2 regions of the Vallitalea guaymasensis genome follow, and region 2 is predicted to be linked to the other one. Evidence: riboswitches for the same ligand, from Rfam matches in the RefSeq annotation. Region 2 holds a riboswitch; the other holds the start of a gene.

Region 1 (8,503 bases), 1.3 Mb from region 2:
GCTCCAGCAATAACTCTAGTAGGAAATGTTTTGGAAGAAGTAACCTACGGAGGAATGTATACAGATGCAGGAGCTACAGCTTATGACAATAGAGACGGAGATATAAGTGAGAACATAGTAGTGACTATAACTAAAGACGGTAGTCTTGTAGATGAAATATCTACAATTGAGCCAGGAACATATATCTATCATTATAATGTATCTGACGAAAAAGGTAATGAAGCTAATGAAGTGACAAGAACAGTAGTAGTAAAAGAAGATGAAGAAGCTCCAATAATAACATTAGTAGGAAATGAGAGAGTTGAAGTAACTTATGGAGGAACGTATAAAGATGCAGGAGCAACAGCTTTAGACAATAAAGATGGAGATATAACAGAGAATATAGTAGTGACTATAACTAAAGATGGTAACCTTGTAGAAAGTATATCAACAAATGTATCAGGAACATATATCTATCATTACAATGTATCAGATGAAAAGGGTAATAAAGCCAACGAGATAACACGAATGGTAATTGTTAAGCAAAGACCAAGTTCAGGCGGAGGCGATACCCCTTCAGGTGGTGGCGATACCCCTTCTGGCGGAGGTGACAACCCATCAGGTGGAGATAATAATCCTTCAGATGGAGGAGACACAACTGATGATAATGAAGATGGAGACCTAGACGAAGAAATAATAATAGATGAACCTACAACACCATTAGGTGCCATAGAATTTTATGATCCTTATATTAAGGGATTTCCAGATGGTTCATTTAAACCTAAAAAAGCTGTTACAAGAGCAGAAGTAGCTGCAATGTTTGCGAGAATTCTAAAATTAGATACTGAAGAATCAGGAGATGCTAGCTATACTGATGTAACAAATGCTCATTGGGCATACAAGTACATTCAAGCGATAACCAAAATAGGTTTATTCAAAGGATATAATGATGGAACATTTAAACCAAATCAGGCTATAAAAAGAGCGGAAATAGCAGTTGTATTCTCAGCATATTGGGATTATGTTGGTGCAGAAGTAGAAGATGACGAAAGTATCTTTACAGATATTTCAGGACATTGGGCACAATCATATATAAATAAATTATATAATGCTGGAGTAGTAAAAGGCTTTGAAGACAAAACATTTAGACCTGATACTGATACTGCTAGAGAGCAAATAGTAATTATGATCAATAAGATTATAGCTAGACCTAAATTAGATGCAGTAAATCCTTCGTTTAGTGACGTATCTAATGACCATTGGGCGTATGGAGATATTGAAGCTGCATCAGTAAAATTTAACAAAGATGAAAATAATGAAGAAAAGAATCAAGATAGTGAAGATCAGCAATAAGACATAATATGAAATAGTAAATGAACAAAAAAATAATCATTTATTTTAAGGACTTAGTCAATAGGCTAAGTCCTTTTGGCGGTTAAATAAATTATATTATAAGCTTAAACTGGTAGTAAAAACGGTTTTAAATTATTATAATAAACAATTGACATACAAGTATTACAGGTGTAATATATAACTTAAGCAACTATTACATCTGTAATATTCCTAGAAAAGAAAGAGGATGATTATATGGAACAAAATACTCAAATATCAGGTGCAGAATGGAAAATAATGAATATACTTTGGTCGACTTCACCCCTTACAGCGAATGAAATAATTAATCATTTGGGTAATCATGTCAATTGGAATGATAGAACCATAAGAACATTAATAAATAGATTATTGAAAAAGCAAGCAATTTCATTTGATAAAAAGGGCAGAGAATACTTATATTACCCTATTGTTAACGAAGATGAATGTAAAAGAAAAGAAAACAAAAATTTCTTAAACCGTGTTTATAATGGCACTTTCAGCTTGATGTTTGCAAAATTTTTGGAAGATGAGGCATTTAGTAAGGATGAAATAAATGATTTGAAAAAGATTCTTAACGAAAAGACGGAAAAATAAGGAGGTTAGATATTGTTTAATTTACATGAGTTGACTATTCAAATATTTCATTCATCAATAATAATAAGTACTGTCATCTTGATTATTCTTAGCATAAAAACCATATTTAAAAATAGATTAGGAGCAATGTGGCATTATTCCATATGGTATATACTTATATTAAGGATGATGTTGATAGAATCTGTTGAAACCAGTTTTAGTTTTTTTAATATATATAATTACTTATTAAATAAGAAAAGCGATATTGCCATTATCACCAATGATACATTATTAGAACCTCTTGGAAATAGTAATATGCTTAATCAACCAACAAATATTTCAGGTGATTACGCAATATCTATGACACAGAATCAATTGACATTCTTATATGATAAAGGGACTATGGTTTGGTTAATAGGTGTTTTACTAATATCAATAATTATAATAGGTTATAATTTATACTTTAATTTTAGATTAAGAAGTAAATATGAAATTAATGTAGATGAAAATATAAAGATGATTGTGGAAGATTGCAAGCTAAAGATGAAGGTAGATAAAAAAATAGGTATTGCTGAAAGTAATTTGTTCAAAACACCCATATTGTTAGGTGTTCTTAAACCAATGTTAGTATTCCCAAAAGCTATCTTACAGGATTTAACATCAAAGGAATTGGAATATATTATCCTACACGAGTTAGCACATTATAAAAGAAAAGATATCATAAAGAATTGGATCTGTGTTATGTTACAGGTTATTCATTGGTTTAATCCATTGGTCAGCTATGCATTTTATAAAATGCGTCAGGATTGTGAAGTTGCTTGCGATGCATATGTCCTTTCTCATTTGGAATCACATGAATATAAGGATTATGGTAATACAATAATTACTATGATTGAAAAAATATCTTTTTCTTCATCTATCCCTGGAATAGTAGGATTTAGTAACAAAAAAACTAATATTAAAACTCGCATTCATAGTATTGTAGAATTTAGCAAGGAGAAAAAAACAACAAAAATCAAAAAAGCAATAGTTTTTGTAGTATTAGCATGTATCTTGTTAAGCAATAGACAGAGTGTAATGGGCTATGAAGAGTCAGAGTTACCTATAAATATAATAGATGAACACTTAAAAGAATATTTTGATAAATATGATGGGACATTTGTTATGTTAAATGAGAATGAAGACAATTATTACATTTATAATTCTTATAAGGCTCAACAGCGTATAGCACCATTGTCTACTTTTAAGATAGTTATTGCTGTAACGGCTCTTGAAGAGGGAATCATAAAAGACGGAATGTCAGAGTTGATATGGGATGGAACAAAATATCCTTATGATATATGGAACATGAATCACAACTTAAAAACAGGGATGAAATTTTCTGTTAATTGGTATTTTGAAAAGTTAAGTAGAGATATAGGTAAAGAAAAAATGACAGACGTGATTAAGAATATTAATTACGGTAATGAAGTTGGCTGGAGAGGGATAGAAAGTATTATAAATGGTAAATTAGCATTAAAGATTTCACCTATAGAACAAGTTGAATTTCTTAAAAAAATACATAATTACGAAATACCATTTAAGAAAGAAAACATAGATACGGTAAAAGAAGTTATAAAATTATCACAAAATGAGAATAGTGTTTTGGCTGGGAAAACAGGAACATTGATTTTAAATGAATATGAAATCAATGGGTGGTTTATTGGTTATGTAGAAAAAAATAATAACGTATACTATTTTGCCGTTAACATTGAAGGAGATAGTGATGCAAATGGTGTTAACGCTCGTAAAATAGCGCTAAAAATATTAAATGATAAAGGGATATACTAAGAATAATGAGGGAGAATTTTATATGAGAAAATATTTTGTATTAGTAATGATGATAGTAATAATGGTTACCCCTGGATGCAGTGCTAAAAAGGATGAATATATCTATAAGCTAGATATTGATAATGAAGTTAATATTGATGATAGTTTGACCATTAAAGAAATTAAGAAGGGTGTTTTAGTAGTAAATCATAAATTTCCATGGGATGGAAATTCTATGATTATTGAAATGAAAAATGGCGAAATAGCCCTGATTGATACACCTTATGAAAACGAAGCAACTAGAAAAATTATTGAGTGGGTCCGAGAACGAGCAGGTCAAGAGGTTAAATTTATAGAAATAAATACTGGTTTTCACTTTGACAATTTAGGTGGAAATAAATATCTTGCTGAACAAGATATTAAGATTATAGGAACATCAAAAACGGTAAATATGGTTAAAGAAAGAGGAGAAGATGCTAGAAAGCTTTTTTTAGATTGGCTAAAAGATCCTGAATTGAAAAAATATTATGATGTTTACACTAAACTTGAGTATATAGAGCCTACTGAAATAGTTAATATAGATATTGATGAGGAAATGGAAATTGTTTTTGGAGATGAAAAATTAGTACTTTATTATCCACAAGAATCCCATTCTCCTGACAACATTGTCGTTTATTACCCTAGTAAAAAAGTATTGTTTGGTGGTTGTATGGTGAAATCAGCTGAATCAGAAAACTTGGGTAATACAGCAGATGCAAATATTATGGGATGGTCAGAAAGCATAAAGAAATTAAAAAGAAAGTATAGTGAAAAAAGTGTTGATGTAATTGTTCCTGGTCATGGTGAAGTAGGCGATTATTCTTTGTTAGAAAATACTGAGAATCTATTAGAGCAATGAATCAGATTATCTTAGTGCTAACTATTGTTTATTAGATGTAATATATAAAGAAATATTTACCAAATTAACAATATGTGATATAATATCAATGAGAGGGTAGTCAAAGAGTCGGCAGTATTGACCGTATTATTCTGTAAATCGTAAAGCATATGAAAGTATGTGACACAAAGCTATAGGGTCTAAGGCTTAATTATAAGCTATGACAGCCAGTTACCAGAGGAAGACTTTGATTACCTAGTAGTCAAATCTTTTCTCGAAGCGGCAAATTCAGTGAAAGCTGAAGACGCAAAACTAAAGGGCCTAAGTCAATAATGATATGGCAGCCAGTTACCGAAAGAAGAGTTTTATTACTTTTCTTTCCCACGAATATGGCAAACCTATCGTGAGGTAGGGACGCAAAACTATAGGGTCTTCATATATGAAGATAGCCAGATGCCGAAGGGAGAGTTACAACTGAAAAAAATAGTATTAACTTTTATAGTTGCATTAATTTTTGTAGCATTAGCTGGGACAACCGCTTTTGCTAAGAGTGAAATTATAAAGGTCAATGCTGATAACGGCACAGTAAGTATCAATTATGATACTACTAATTATTCTGACTTAAAAGTTGTCGTGAAGAAGGGTTCGGATAAATATATCTATAACCTTAATTCTTCAAATGAAGAGCTACCATTACAAATGGGCAATGGTGAGTATACTGTAGGAATATATAAAAGAGCTGATGGTAACAAGTACAAATTGTTAACATCCAGTAAAGTACATAATGATACAACTAATAATACAGTATTCTTAGCAAGTGTTCAGAATGTACATTGGACAAGCAATTCAAATGCAGCTATTCTAGCTAAAGAACTAACTAAAGATGCCAAGACTGACAGAGAGAAAATAGAAGTTATATATAATTACATAATCGATAATGTTAAATATGATGATGAAAAAGCAAAGAATGTTAGTAGTAGATATTTACCTTCAACTAATGAAACGTTAGCTAGTAAAAAAGGAATATGCTACGATTATGCTTCTCTATTTGCAGTTATGCTTAGAAGCCTTAACATTCCTACAAAGCTTGTTCATGGCGATAGTAATTTCACTTCTGTCTATCATGCTTGGAATGAAGTGTTAGTTGATAACAATTGGATAGTTGTAGACACTACCATTGATGCAGCATATAAATCAGAAGGTGTAAAAGTTTCTTATGAAAAAGACCCTTCAGATTATAGTGCTAAAAAGGTATTTTAATAATGAATAATATTTGCTCCCTCTCAAAGTAATTTTGTAATTTTATACTCAGAGTTTAAATAAGTATTTTCATATGTCTCCATACATCTGGTAAATTTCTTTTTCCATATCATTTTTATAACGTATCATAAGTTCTATATCTCCTAATAATAATCTAGGATAAATCAAAGATTTTTCAAGTATTGCTTGAAATTATAACCAATTATTAGTACAATATCTTATAGAATGAAAAATGAGGTGTAAGACATGGAAGCAATAAAATTATTAATAGAAATAGCAATTAGTTTTGTCTGTGCAGTAATTGTAGTATGTGTTCATGAATATCCTAGAATTATTTGTTACAAGTATTTAGTTCATCCATTATATAAGAAGGAAACTAAAGTTTCATTTAATCCGCTAAAATATATGGATCCATTTGGAATAATCTCTTTTATGTTCTTAGGTGCTGGATGGCAGAAACCATTTAGTTTTAATACTGGTAGATTAAGAGATAAGAAAAAAGGTCTTATATCCATAACATTAATTGGTATATTATCTAATTTGCTGTTAATGGCAGTTTTAATACCTATTTTTGTTTCAACATTTCAGCAGAATTATTATGTGACTAAGTTTTTATTTATATTGATTCTTTTTAACTTAGCTATAGTTGTTGTGAATTTATTACCTGTACCACCATTTGATATGGTTAAAATAATTCAAGCTCTTAATCCACGTGCATACTTCAAATTTGTTCAATACGAGAAAGTTATTCAAGCTTTATTCATTTTATTCTTGGCTTCTGGATTTATTAGTACTCTAGTAAATATTATTATCAATAGTATTTTTAGTACTATGATAGTTAACGGGGTATAAGAAATAAAGAAAGGGTTTTTTAATTGAGTATTCCTGTAAAATTAGAAGTATTTGAAGGACCATTAGATTTATTGCTACATTTAATAGACAAAAACAAATTGAATATATATGATATACCTATTGTTATGATAACGGATCAGTTTTTGGAATATATCAAGAAGTTAGAAGAAAAAAATATGGAAATCATGAGTGAATTTATTGAAATGGCGGCTACATTAATAAATATTAAATCTAAAATGCTGTTGCCAATAGAAGATGAAGAGGAAGAGGAAACAGACCCTAGAGAAGAACTGATGAATAAACTCGTTGAGTACAAGAAGTTTAAATATATTAGAGATAAATTGAAAGTAAGGCAAATTGATGCTAAAAAAGTTATTTTCAAAGAACCTACAATACCAACAGAAGTTCTTAACTATGAAGAAAAAGTAGATACCAGTAAGTTACTATCAGATATAGACTTTTCTATGATTTATAATGTATTCCAATCTGTTATGAAAAAGCAATATAACAAAATAGATACTATAAGAAGTGATTTTGGTGAGATTGTTAGAGAAGAATATACTGTAAATGATAAAATAGATTATATAATTAATTTATCAAAACAGTACGAAACCATAAGTTTCAGAGATGTTCTTGAAACTCAATTATCCAAAGTAGAAATAATTGTTACATTTCTTGCAGTTTTGGAATTAATGAAGATGGGTAAAATATCAATCGTACAACGGGACCTATTTGATGATATCATTATAAAGTATACAGATTTAAATAATGATAATATAATATAATTAATCCTGAATGCCTAAATAACATAGAATATTTAGGATTTAGGATATATTTATGTAGATTGATTATATATATACTTAGAAATATAAGTTTGAACAGAGGGGAATAAAGATGCAACTATGTAAAATTGAAGCTATTATTGAATCTATATTATTTACTATGGGAGAAGCTGTTGAACTTGATAAGATAGCTGACGTTATAGAACAGGATAAAAACACAACTAAAAAGATAATGAATAATCTTATAGATAAATATGATAGTCCTGATAGGGGTATAACAATTATTGAAATTGATAATGCGTATCAGATGTGTACCAAAACAGAATATTACGATTATATAAGAAAAGTTAATAATAAAGCAAAGAATTATGTATTGACAGATGTATTGCTTGAAACTTTGTCAATAATTGCATATAAGCAACCTATCACTAAAGCAGAAGTTGAAAAAATAAGAGGTGTAAGTTCTGTGCATTGTATAAACAAACTCATAGACTATAATCTAGTCTGTGAAAAAGGTAGGATGGATGCACCAGGTAGACCTATAATATTTGGTACGACACAGGACTTCTTAAGAAATTTTGGATTTCAGTCCTTGAAGGAATTACCACTGATAGAAGAAGAAAAACTGTCAACTATACAAATTGAAGCACAAGAAGAAGTACAAAAAGAATTTAAAACAGAAGAGGAATAAAAATTTGGAATAAATTAATCATTTTTCTTATAAATTATTATAAGGAATTCTATAAGAAAGATGATTAAAATGAAGAAAATAACTAGTACAATAATATACATATTCATTATTGCAATAATGTTATCCGGTAATATTGCTTCGGCAGAAGATTGCAAAGATGAACCAAAAAAATTATATGCATACTCTGCTTTGTTGATGGATAAGAATACAGGAAGAGTATTATGGGAGAAAAAAGGCTTTGATGAAAGAGCTATGGCAAGTACAACTAAGATTATGACTTGTATTTTAGCTCTTGAGTCATGTGAACTT
Region 2 (8,503 bases):
GTGATAAATATGAATCTAGTTACTATTTCCGGACCTCCATCTTCAGGTAAGACATCAGTTATTTTAAAAACAATAGGCGCTCTTCAAAAAAGAGGATTATCAGTAGGTGTAGTTAAATTTGACTGTCTCTATACAGATGATGATATATTATATAAAAAAGCAGGAATACCAGTTAAGAAAGGTTTGTCTGGTTCTCTATGCCCTGACCATTACTTTGTCAGTAATATTGAAGAAGTTGTTAAGTGGGGTATAAAAGAAAACTTGGATTTACTCATTACTGAGAGTGCAGGACTTTGTAATCGTTGTTCACCATATATCAAGGATATCAAAGCAATTTGTGTAATAGATAATCTTAGTGGGATAAATACTCCTAAGAAAATAGGACCAATGTTAAAATCTGCTGATATAGTTGTAATAACCAAAGGTGACATTGTATCACAAGCAGAGAGGGAAGTGTTTTCTTCAAGAGTTAATTCTGTTAATCCAAAAGCTGTTACGATGCATATCAATGGGTTGACTGGACAAGGCGCATTTGAATTAAGTACTCTATTATATGATGAAGAAACTGATACAAGTACAGTAAAAGGTAAAAAATTAAGATTCTCAATGCCATCAGCACTTTGTTCATACTGTTTAGGTGAAACTAGAATCGGTGAGGATTATCAAATGGGTAATGTAAGAAAAATGAAATTAGGTGATGATGAAGATGATAAATAGAGAAATGCTTGATGAACTGACAATTAATGAAATAGAAAATAAATATCCCTTTATAATATCATTCTTTGCAGATAATAAGTTGGATGTTGATGAATATAGAAATGAGACTTTCATAAGTTTCCTAGAACATTTTTCTGAGGAAGAAAGAGAAGAATGGGCTATAGATACAACTAAATTAACTGAGGATATAATCGTATATATCAATACCATGCTGGATTTTTTAGGCATAAAAGAAGAAAAAGCAGTTGATTCATTAACAATTATAGCAGGACATGATAAATCTGGACAAAAAGAAAATTTTGATAATATCACTATAAACAAAAGTGAGATAATATCTATTGTCGGTCCAACGGGTTCAGGTAAAAGCAGATTATTAGCTGATATAGAGTGGACAGCTAATGAAGATACCCCAACAGGTCGAGCCATTCTAATTAATGGTGAAAAACCAGATAAAAAGTGGAGGTTTTCATCAGGTAATAAATTGGTGGCACAGTTATCACAGAACATGAATTTTGTAATGGATTTAACTGTCAGTGAATTTCTTGAACTACATGCAAAAAGTCGTATGGTTGAAAATGAAGAAGAAGTAATAAAAAAGATTATTGAAGCTGCTAATAATCTAGCAGGAGAAGCTTTTGACCTTAATACTCCTATCACAAGCTTAAGTGGTGGACAATCTAGAGCTTTGATGATAGCGGATACAGCTATTCTAAGCACGTCCCCTATTGTATTAATAGATGAAATTGAGAATGCTGGAATTGATAGAAAGAAAGCACTGGGTCTTCTTGTTAGCAAAGAAAAGATTGTATTAATGGCGACTCATGACCCTAGTTTGGCACTTATGGCTGATAAGAGAATAGTTATAAGAAACGGTGGTATATATAAGGTTATAGAAACAGGAAAAGAAGAAAAAGCTATGCTGCAAGAATTAGAAAAGATGGATAAAGTCATCAAAGGATTAAGAACTTCTCTAAGAAAGGGAGAAATAATTAATTATAATGACAATATCAGTAATATAAATGTTTATGAAAGCATTCATTGACAAAAACTTATTTATCTTATAGGAAAGTTGCTACGGAACGAGGCGTAGCTTCTTTTTTTTATAGAATATTAATAAACTTAAGGGTTTTTTAATGTTTATCTTATTGCGCATGTGACTTGATTTAATGTATAATTGAAGAAATGTATTATTTTTACAACATAGAACAAGCTATTTACGCAGGAGGAAGTTTTTTATATGGATATTATTGAGATATTTAAAGCATTGATTATTGGTATCGTAGAGGGAGTTACAGAATGGTTGCCAATAAGCAGCACAGGTCATATGATTCTAGTTGATGAATTTCTTAAGTTGAATATGTCGGACGCTTTTAAGGAAATGTTTTTCGTTGTAATTCAACTAGGGGCAATAATGGCAGTTGTAGTTATTTACTGGAAGAAGATTTTTCCCTTTTCATTTAAACAAAAGCAATTTATTAAAAAAGATACTATTCTTTTATGGGTAAAGATTGTCATTGCATGTATTCCAGCAGGAATCGTAGGTATATTATTTAACGATAAGATGGATGAATTATTCTATAACTATCAGACAGTTACTATTACATTGATATTATATGGTATTTTATTTATTATCATAGAGAAATGGAACAAAGGCAGAACTTGTAAAGTTAATGATATCTCTGAGCTTACGTATCAGACAGCACTTATAATAGGTTTATTTCAAGTATTATCATTAATACCAGGAACTTCACGTTCTGGAGTAACTATATTAGGAGCAATACTTATAGGAACATCAAGAACTGTAGCCGCTGAATTTACATTTTTCTTGGCTATGCCAGTTATGTTTGGTGCAAGTATAATCAAGATACTAAAATTCGGCTTTGCATTTACAAGTCTAGAATTATTGGTTCTTCTAACAGGAATGATAGTTGCTTTTGTAGTTTCAATATTAGCTATCAAATTCCTAGTAGGATATATCAAAAAACATGACTTCAAAGTATTCGGTTGGTACAGAATAGCGTTAGGAATCATTGTAATCCTATATTTTACAATATTTAAATAAAACAATGGGGCTGTAGGATAATTAAAAATGTATTATCCTACAGCCCTTATATTTTCTATACACGATCCATTCCTTCAGTTTGCTTTTTAACTAAGACTCCTTCAGCTATTTCCCATTCTTTGGTTGCTGTACCTTCATCATTAATGATGTAGCCATTACTTGATAAAGGATATAAAAGGTCTTTTGTAAAATTACGTCCAGATGCTTCACATAACCAATGAGTAGCTGTTTTCATTATTCTATTATAATCGTCTTCTGTATCAGCAAATTGAAATAATCTATTGCTCACATTATAATAAACCTCATTATCTATTACAGTTGTATCTTCCATTTTCATCACCTCTTAGTTATGTTTTGCTAAGATTGATGAAATTATTTATTTAATGTTGTAATTGATTTTTGACTGCTTTCATTAGGTAAAATTATCTATTTAAAAAATAAACAAGTAGTAATAATAACTTAAGTATGAATTGCAAAAGTAGGTAATCGGGAATATTTTGTATATAAAATAAATTGAAAGCAAAGAATAATTATGTTATAATAAGTCCAGTATTAAATATTGTTTATTAAGAAAATAGCAAACCTATTGAAAAATAGGGACGCAAAGCTATGGGTCTAAGGGATTATATCCTAGGACTGCCAGGTTGCCGTATAATAATTTGATGGCAGTCACTATTATTAGTAGCTGTTTTTTTTGTCACATTTTTTTCATTGGCTAATAACGTTATATGAAATGTTATGTGGAGTGTAACAATTACCTTTTTTATATTAAAGGAATCTTCCTGCCATAAAATATAGTATATTTTATCATTTTTGTTTGATGAAATTATTTTATTTGTTTAATTAATAGTTGAAAGAGGGGATATAATGAAAAAAAATGATGTTTTATATGATAAAGTATTTTTAGTAAAATTTTTGGAACAATTAAATATAGAATTAGAGTATAAGCGATTGGATGGGAAAAATGAAGAGTTGATCGCTGAAGCGGCAAAATGTCTTGCTGAAACTTTTGCAGGGGTAACAGTAAAGGAAGAAACAATATCTGAACCGATGGTACAGGCTGTTCACTTATCTATTGAGGATTTTAATGAATTTGTTTATAATTACATGAAAAATGTTGTAGAACAAGGATTGTGTTATATAGCTATAAACAGAAAAAACAATAGAATCATAGGTGTGTTAGCATGTGAAGACTTTGATCCAGATGAAGAAGTCCCTCCATTTACAGATAATTTAGAGCCCATGAATAAAATCTGTGAATTACTTGAAGTTCTTGATAAGAGGTTTTTGGATACTATTTATTACAAAACAAATAAAAAAGTTAAAAAGAATGATTTTGTACATATGTTTATGATTGGTGTAAAATCAGATAAGCTAAAGAAAGAAATAGCAAAAGACTTAGTGAGAATCTGTCAGGATGATGCAATAAAAAGAGGCTATAAAGGTATGTTTCTTGAAGCTACCAATATTAAATCTGCTACATTAATCTCAAAATATTTTAAGTTTAAACTTGTTCATGATGAAAAAGGAATGCTTATACATACAAAATATGCTGAGACAGAACATTTTAAAGATATACCACCTGAAAAATCCTTGGATTGTAAATTATTCTATAAAGCGCTTGACCCAGAATATGATATTTAATATTAAATAACAAAACATTTACTAGGAGGTATACACATGTATAAAATTGACGTTAATTCAAGTAAGAAATTAGTATCTTTAGTAGCTGAGGGAATGTTCACAGTAGATGAAGCTAAAGATTGTATGAAAGACTATGAAAGCAAATTAAGAATGATAAATGTTAAGGATTATGTATTTTTAGTTGATGCAAGAAAACAATCAACTTCTACTCCAGAAGTAGGAGAAATGTTAACAGAAGCATTAAAAAAATACTTGGATACACCATTCAAAAAGAGATATTATGTAAAACTTGATTCAGTTATTGCAATGTCACAAATAAGAAGACTTGGTGGAAAAGACTTTGTTGATAAATTTGAAGTAGTAAATACACCAGAAGAAGTAATTAATAGTCTATAATATTTATTAATTTAACAAGAATAGATTATAAATCCAGGGAATTAAATATTTTCCTCTGGATTTATTTTTTACTTTGAATGAAATTAGTTATAGTGTTCATAATAAGAGTAGTAGATATTATTATAGTTACAATAGATTTATAGTTATTAGTAGGTATGATTTGTTGCAATATTCAGCAAGATTACGACAGAATATATAAATAATTATGACAAATTACAAACTGATGTCAAATAAATAATTGATTTACAATATACTTAACATAGTTTATAATGGGTAGTGACAAAAAAAGACAATATATTAGGAGGTATATAGTATGAAAAGAATATCAGCAATGATAGTATGTGTATTATCTGTTATGTTAATATTTGTTGGATGTGATTATAATGAAAATAAATTATATAATGCATTTAAGAAATCACTAGAAGTCACTTCAAGTGAAAGTGACACAGATATTTCAATAACTTTAGAGACTGAAGGATTTTCAGAAGAAGAGCAATTCAGTATTGCTGCTGTAAAGATGTTATTACAGGATACGAACATTAACATTCACACGAAGTTACAGCAAAACAAACAAAAGACATCAAGAAAAATGTATGTAGATACTCAGTTCGTTTTTGGTGGAATAGGAATGGGAGTAGAATATTGGGGAGATTATAATATGTTACAAAAGAATTCAAAATCCCTCAATGTAATAAAATTACCATCTATAATGATGTTCAGCGAGGAGTTTGCTGGAAAAGAATATCTTGTAATAAATCAAGAGAACAATGAAGATATTACTTATGATAGTAAATTAGTATTGGAATTACAAGAAAAATTAAATAAATTCTTAAAAGATTACGCTTTACAATATAATCCTAACTTGAAATTAGTGAAAAACAAAGGAAGAAAAACAATTGATGGTAAGACAGCATATGTATATGAATTATCATTAGACAACGAGTCACTAAGTAAGTTGATAAATTATACAGCTAATAATCTATTAGATAATAAAGAAGCACTTGAATTCTTCAGTGAATATATGGACATTATCTCAAAGATGGTTAACAAGTCTGAAGAAGAAGTCAAAAAAAGTAAGGAAGAAATAGATACTATCTTAGAAAATTTAGATGAGAGTAAACCTGCATTAAAAAATATGATTGATATTTTTACAGATAAATTATGTAAATGTAATCTATTAGGTGAAAAAGGTATCGTTATAGAATATGCTCTCAATAAAGAAGGTTATATCATTAACGAATCAGGTTTAATAGATTTGAATATTGATATTGCTAAGATAGAAGAAGTCATGGCTATACAAAATAGATTGACTGATGAAGAATATGATGAAGATATTTTAGATGAAGACGTATCTGGTGTAATCAAATTAGGTTTCAAATTCAACAAAAAAATATATAATATAAATGAAAAAGTTGAAATCGATATGCCTAAATTGACTAAAGAGAATTCTGTTGACCTGAATGAATTAATGAAAGCTAGAAGTGAATCTTTTAGTCAAATGTATCCAAAAGATATCTAAAAAAGGAATTTAATTAAAGCAAATTGATTGCAATAATCAAAAAATAAATACATTAAAAAGATGATTCTCTGTATATATCAGGAATCATTTTTTTTGATTTTCTAATTGTTGCTATTTTGATTAGGATTATAGAAATGAGTCCTATTAATGTAGTTTTATATCATATAGATATAGGATTATAGATGTTAAAATTAAGATGTACCAAAATTTAGAAAATTATTGTATAGGAGGAAAAAAATGTATAATAAGGTTAAAGTCTTTTTCATCAGCTTAGTGGTAGTGACAATGTCATTGTCAAACTTTACAACGACTATTGCTATGGCATCTACGGAGAGTGAAAGTGATTTACGGATTACATCAGCTAACAAAATGTTAGAGCAAAGATTTAATTTATCTAAGCAAAATGTCCTTGAAGTACAAGTTGTTTCACCTGAAAATGAACCAAGAGGTGAATGGGAACCACGAATAACTCAACATTATGGGGTAGATACAGTAATTCCTTCTTATTGGGGAAGTTATCACGGAGTACCTGCTAATGAAGGCGGTAATCACTATAGGGAATGTTTCTGCCTTCGTGATATCTGTCACCAAACTGATGCAGGACACTTGTTAGGTCTTGATAATGAAAACTTTACAATGCTCCAACTTTTTGCAATAGGTGCTAACGATAACACTATAAAACCATACTGGCCAAAATGGTCTTATGATTTCTATGGTTACCCTTATTATATGGATGCGGGTTTTCAAGAGTTGCCTGCTCCTTTTGAGCTATTAGAAAAAATCTATCGTCAATACCTATGGACAGGGGATGACAGATGGATTAATGACCCAGAGATATTGGAATATGCTGAAAATTTACATTCAATTGATGCGTTTATGGGTTCACATGATGTAAATAATAATGGTATTGCTGACGGTGGCGGAAACATGGATATCTTACCTACCTTATGGGAATTTGAAGAGAGAGGTATGATAGTTGAAGCTGGTGATACATATGGTGTTCAATATCAATCATTATTAGCATATGCAGGTATTCTAGAGGCACGAGGGGAAATGACAAAAGCTCAAGAAATTCGTAATAGAGCGATTGCACTTAGAGAATATTTTGAAGAGAACTGGTATTCAGAAGAAGAGCAAATATACATACGTGCTTTTGATAAGTTCGGAGATACAAGAACAAATTGGGGACATGAAAATAGCTTTTTCATGCCAATGAAATTACTTACAGATAATGGTCCTAGAACAGATAGATACTTGGATTTCATTCATTACAATGCATTTGTTGACCCACTGAATGAAGAAGCGCAAACATACCTAGCTGATACATTCTATAAACATGGTGAGAATGCTATGGGATGGCATTGGACTAAAAAGGTGCTTGAACATAATACAACATATCCTGAAATATTTTTCTTGAACATATCTAATGTTATTACAGGTATGATGGGTGTTGAACCAGATGCTCCAAATAATAAAGTTTCCACTATTCCACGTTTAACAAAAGAAGTTCCATGGGTTCAAGTAGATAATATTCCTATTGGATCCAATAAAGTATCAGTTAGACACGATGGAACTGATCAAACCACATTTGAAAACACATCAGGTTCTACAATGACATGGGAAGCTTGTTTTTATGGTCAAGTTGATTCATTAGAAGTAGATGGTCAAACTATTCAAGCTACGGTTGGAGAGCTAAATGGTAAGACTATATCATATGTATCTTTAAGTGTACAATCAGGAGAAAAGAAGACAGTAAAAGTCGACAAAACACATCCTGGATTCTTATATCTTAGTGATCAACAATGGGCGTATGTTACAGATGAAGATAAATTGAAATTAGATACAAGTTATGGCGAAAATGCTATTATGATTGATGAGAAAAACTATCAAAAAGGATTGGGTACATTAGCAAATACAACTATTCGTTACTATTTAGATGGTGAAGCTAGTAGATTCACAGCAACAGTAGGGCTTGATGATGTGAGAGAAGATCAAACTAGCGGCTCAGTTGTCTTTAGAGTATATGCAGATAACGAAAAAGTCTTTGATAGTCAAGTTATGGGTGTATCAGATTCAGCAAAAGAAGTAGATATTGATTTGACAGGTGTAAGAGTACTTGATTTAGTAACTTATGATGCTGGCGATGGTAGTAATCGTGATTATGG

Evidence for each region. A riboswitch is a leader RNA that binds a small molecule or an ion and turns the genes downstream of it on or off. The one in region 2 is predicted to bind cyclic di-GMP.
Region 1: another riboswitch for cyclic di-GMP. It lies ahead of HYG85_RS23865 (transglutaminase-like domain-containing protein); the one in region 2 lies ahead of HYG85_RS18030 (hypothetical protein).

What each region holds. Positions count from the first base shown of each region.
Region 1 is NZ_CP058561.1:5,523,904-5,532,406, reverse strand. Features, by position in the region: gene HYG85_RS23885 (DUF4073 domain-containing protein) at 1-1,332, shown strand, start outside; gene HYG85_RS23880 (BlaI/MecI/CopY family transcriptional regulator) at 1,567-1,944, shown strand; gene HYG85_RS23875 (BlaR1 family beta-lactam sensor/signal transducer) at 1,957-3,753, shown strand; gene HYG85_RS23870 (MBL fold metallo-hydrolase) at 3,776-4,630, shown strand; cyclic di-GMP riboswitch class I at 4,760-4,848, shown strand; cyclic di-GMP riboswitch class I at 4,881-4,965, shown strand; cyclic di-GMP riboswitch class I at 4,991-5,070, shown strand; gene HYG85_RS23865 (transglutaminase-like domain-containing protein) at 5,063-5,869, shown strand; gene HYG85_RS23860 (site-2 protease family protein) at 6,116-6,721, shown strand; gene HYG85_RS23855 (segregation and condensation protein A) at 6,745-7,506, shown strand; gene scpB (SMC-Scp complex subunit ScpB) at 7,616-8,194, shown strand; gene HYG85_RS23845 (D-alanyl-D-alanine carboxypeptidase family protein) at 8,264-8,503, shown strand, end outside.
Region 2 is NZ_CP058561.1:4,197,081-4,205,583, forward strand. Features, by position in the region: gene HYG85_RS18010 (GTP-binding protein) at 10-717, shown strand; gene HYG85_RS18015 (ATP-binding cassette domain-containing protein) at 707-1,759, shown strand; gene HYG85_RS18020 (undecaprenyl-diphosphate phosphatase) at 1,955-2,779, shown strand; gene HYG85_RS18025 (hypothetical protein) at 2,835-3,110, opposite strand; cyclic di-GMP riboswitch class I at 3,346-3,431, shown strand; gene HYG85_RS18030 (hypothetical protein) at 3,647-4,423, shown strand; gene HYG85_RS18035 (hypothetical protein) at 4,460-4,819, shown strand; gene HYG85_RS18040 (hypothetical protein) at 5,133-6,338, shown strand; gene HYG85_RS18045 (NPCBM/NEW2 domain-containing protein) at 6,576-8,503, shown strand, end outside.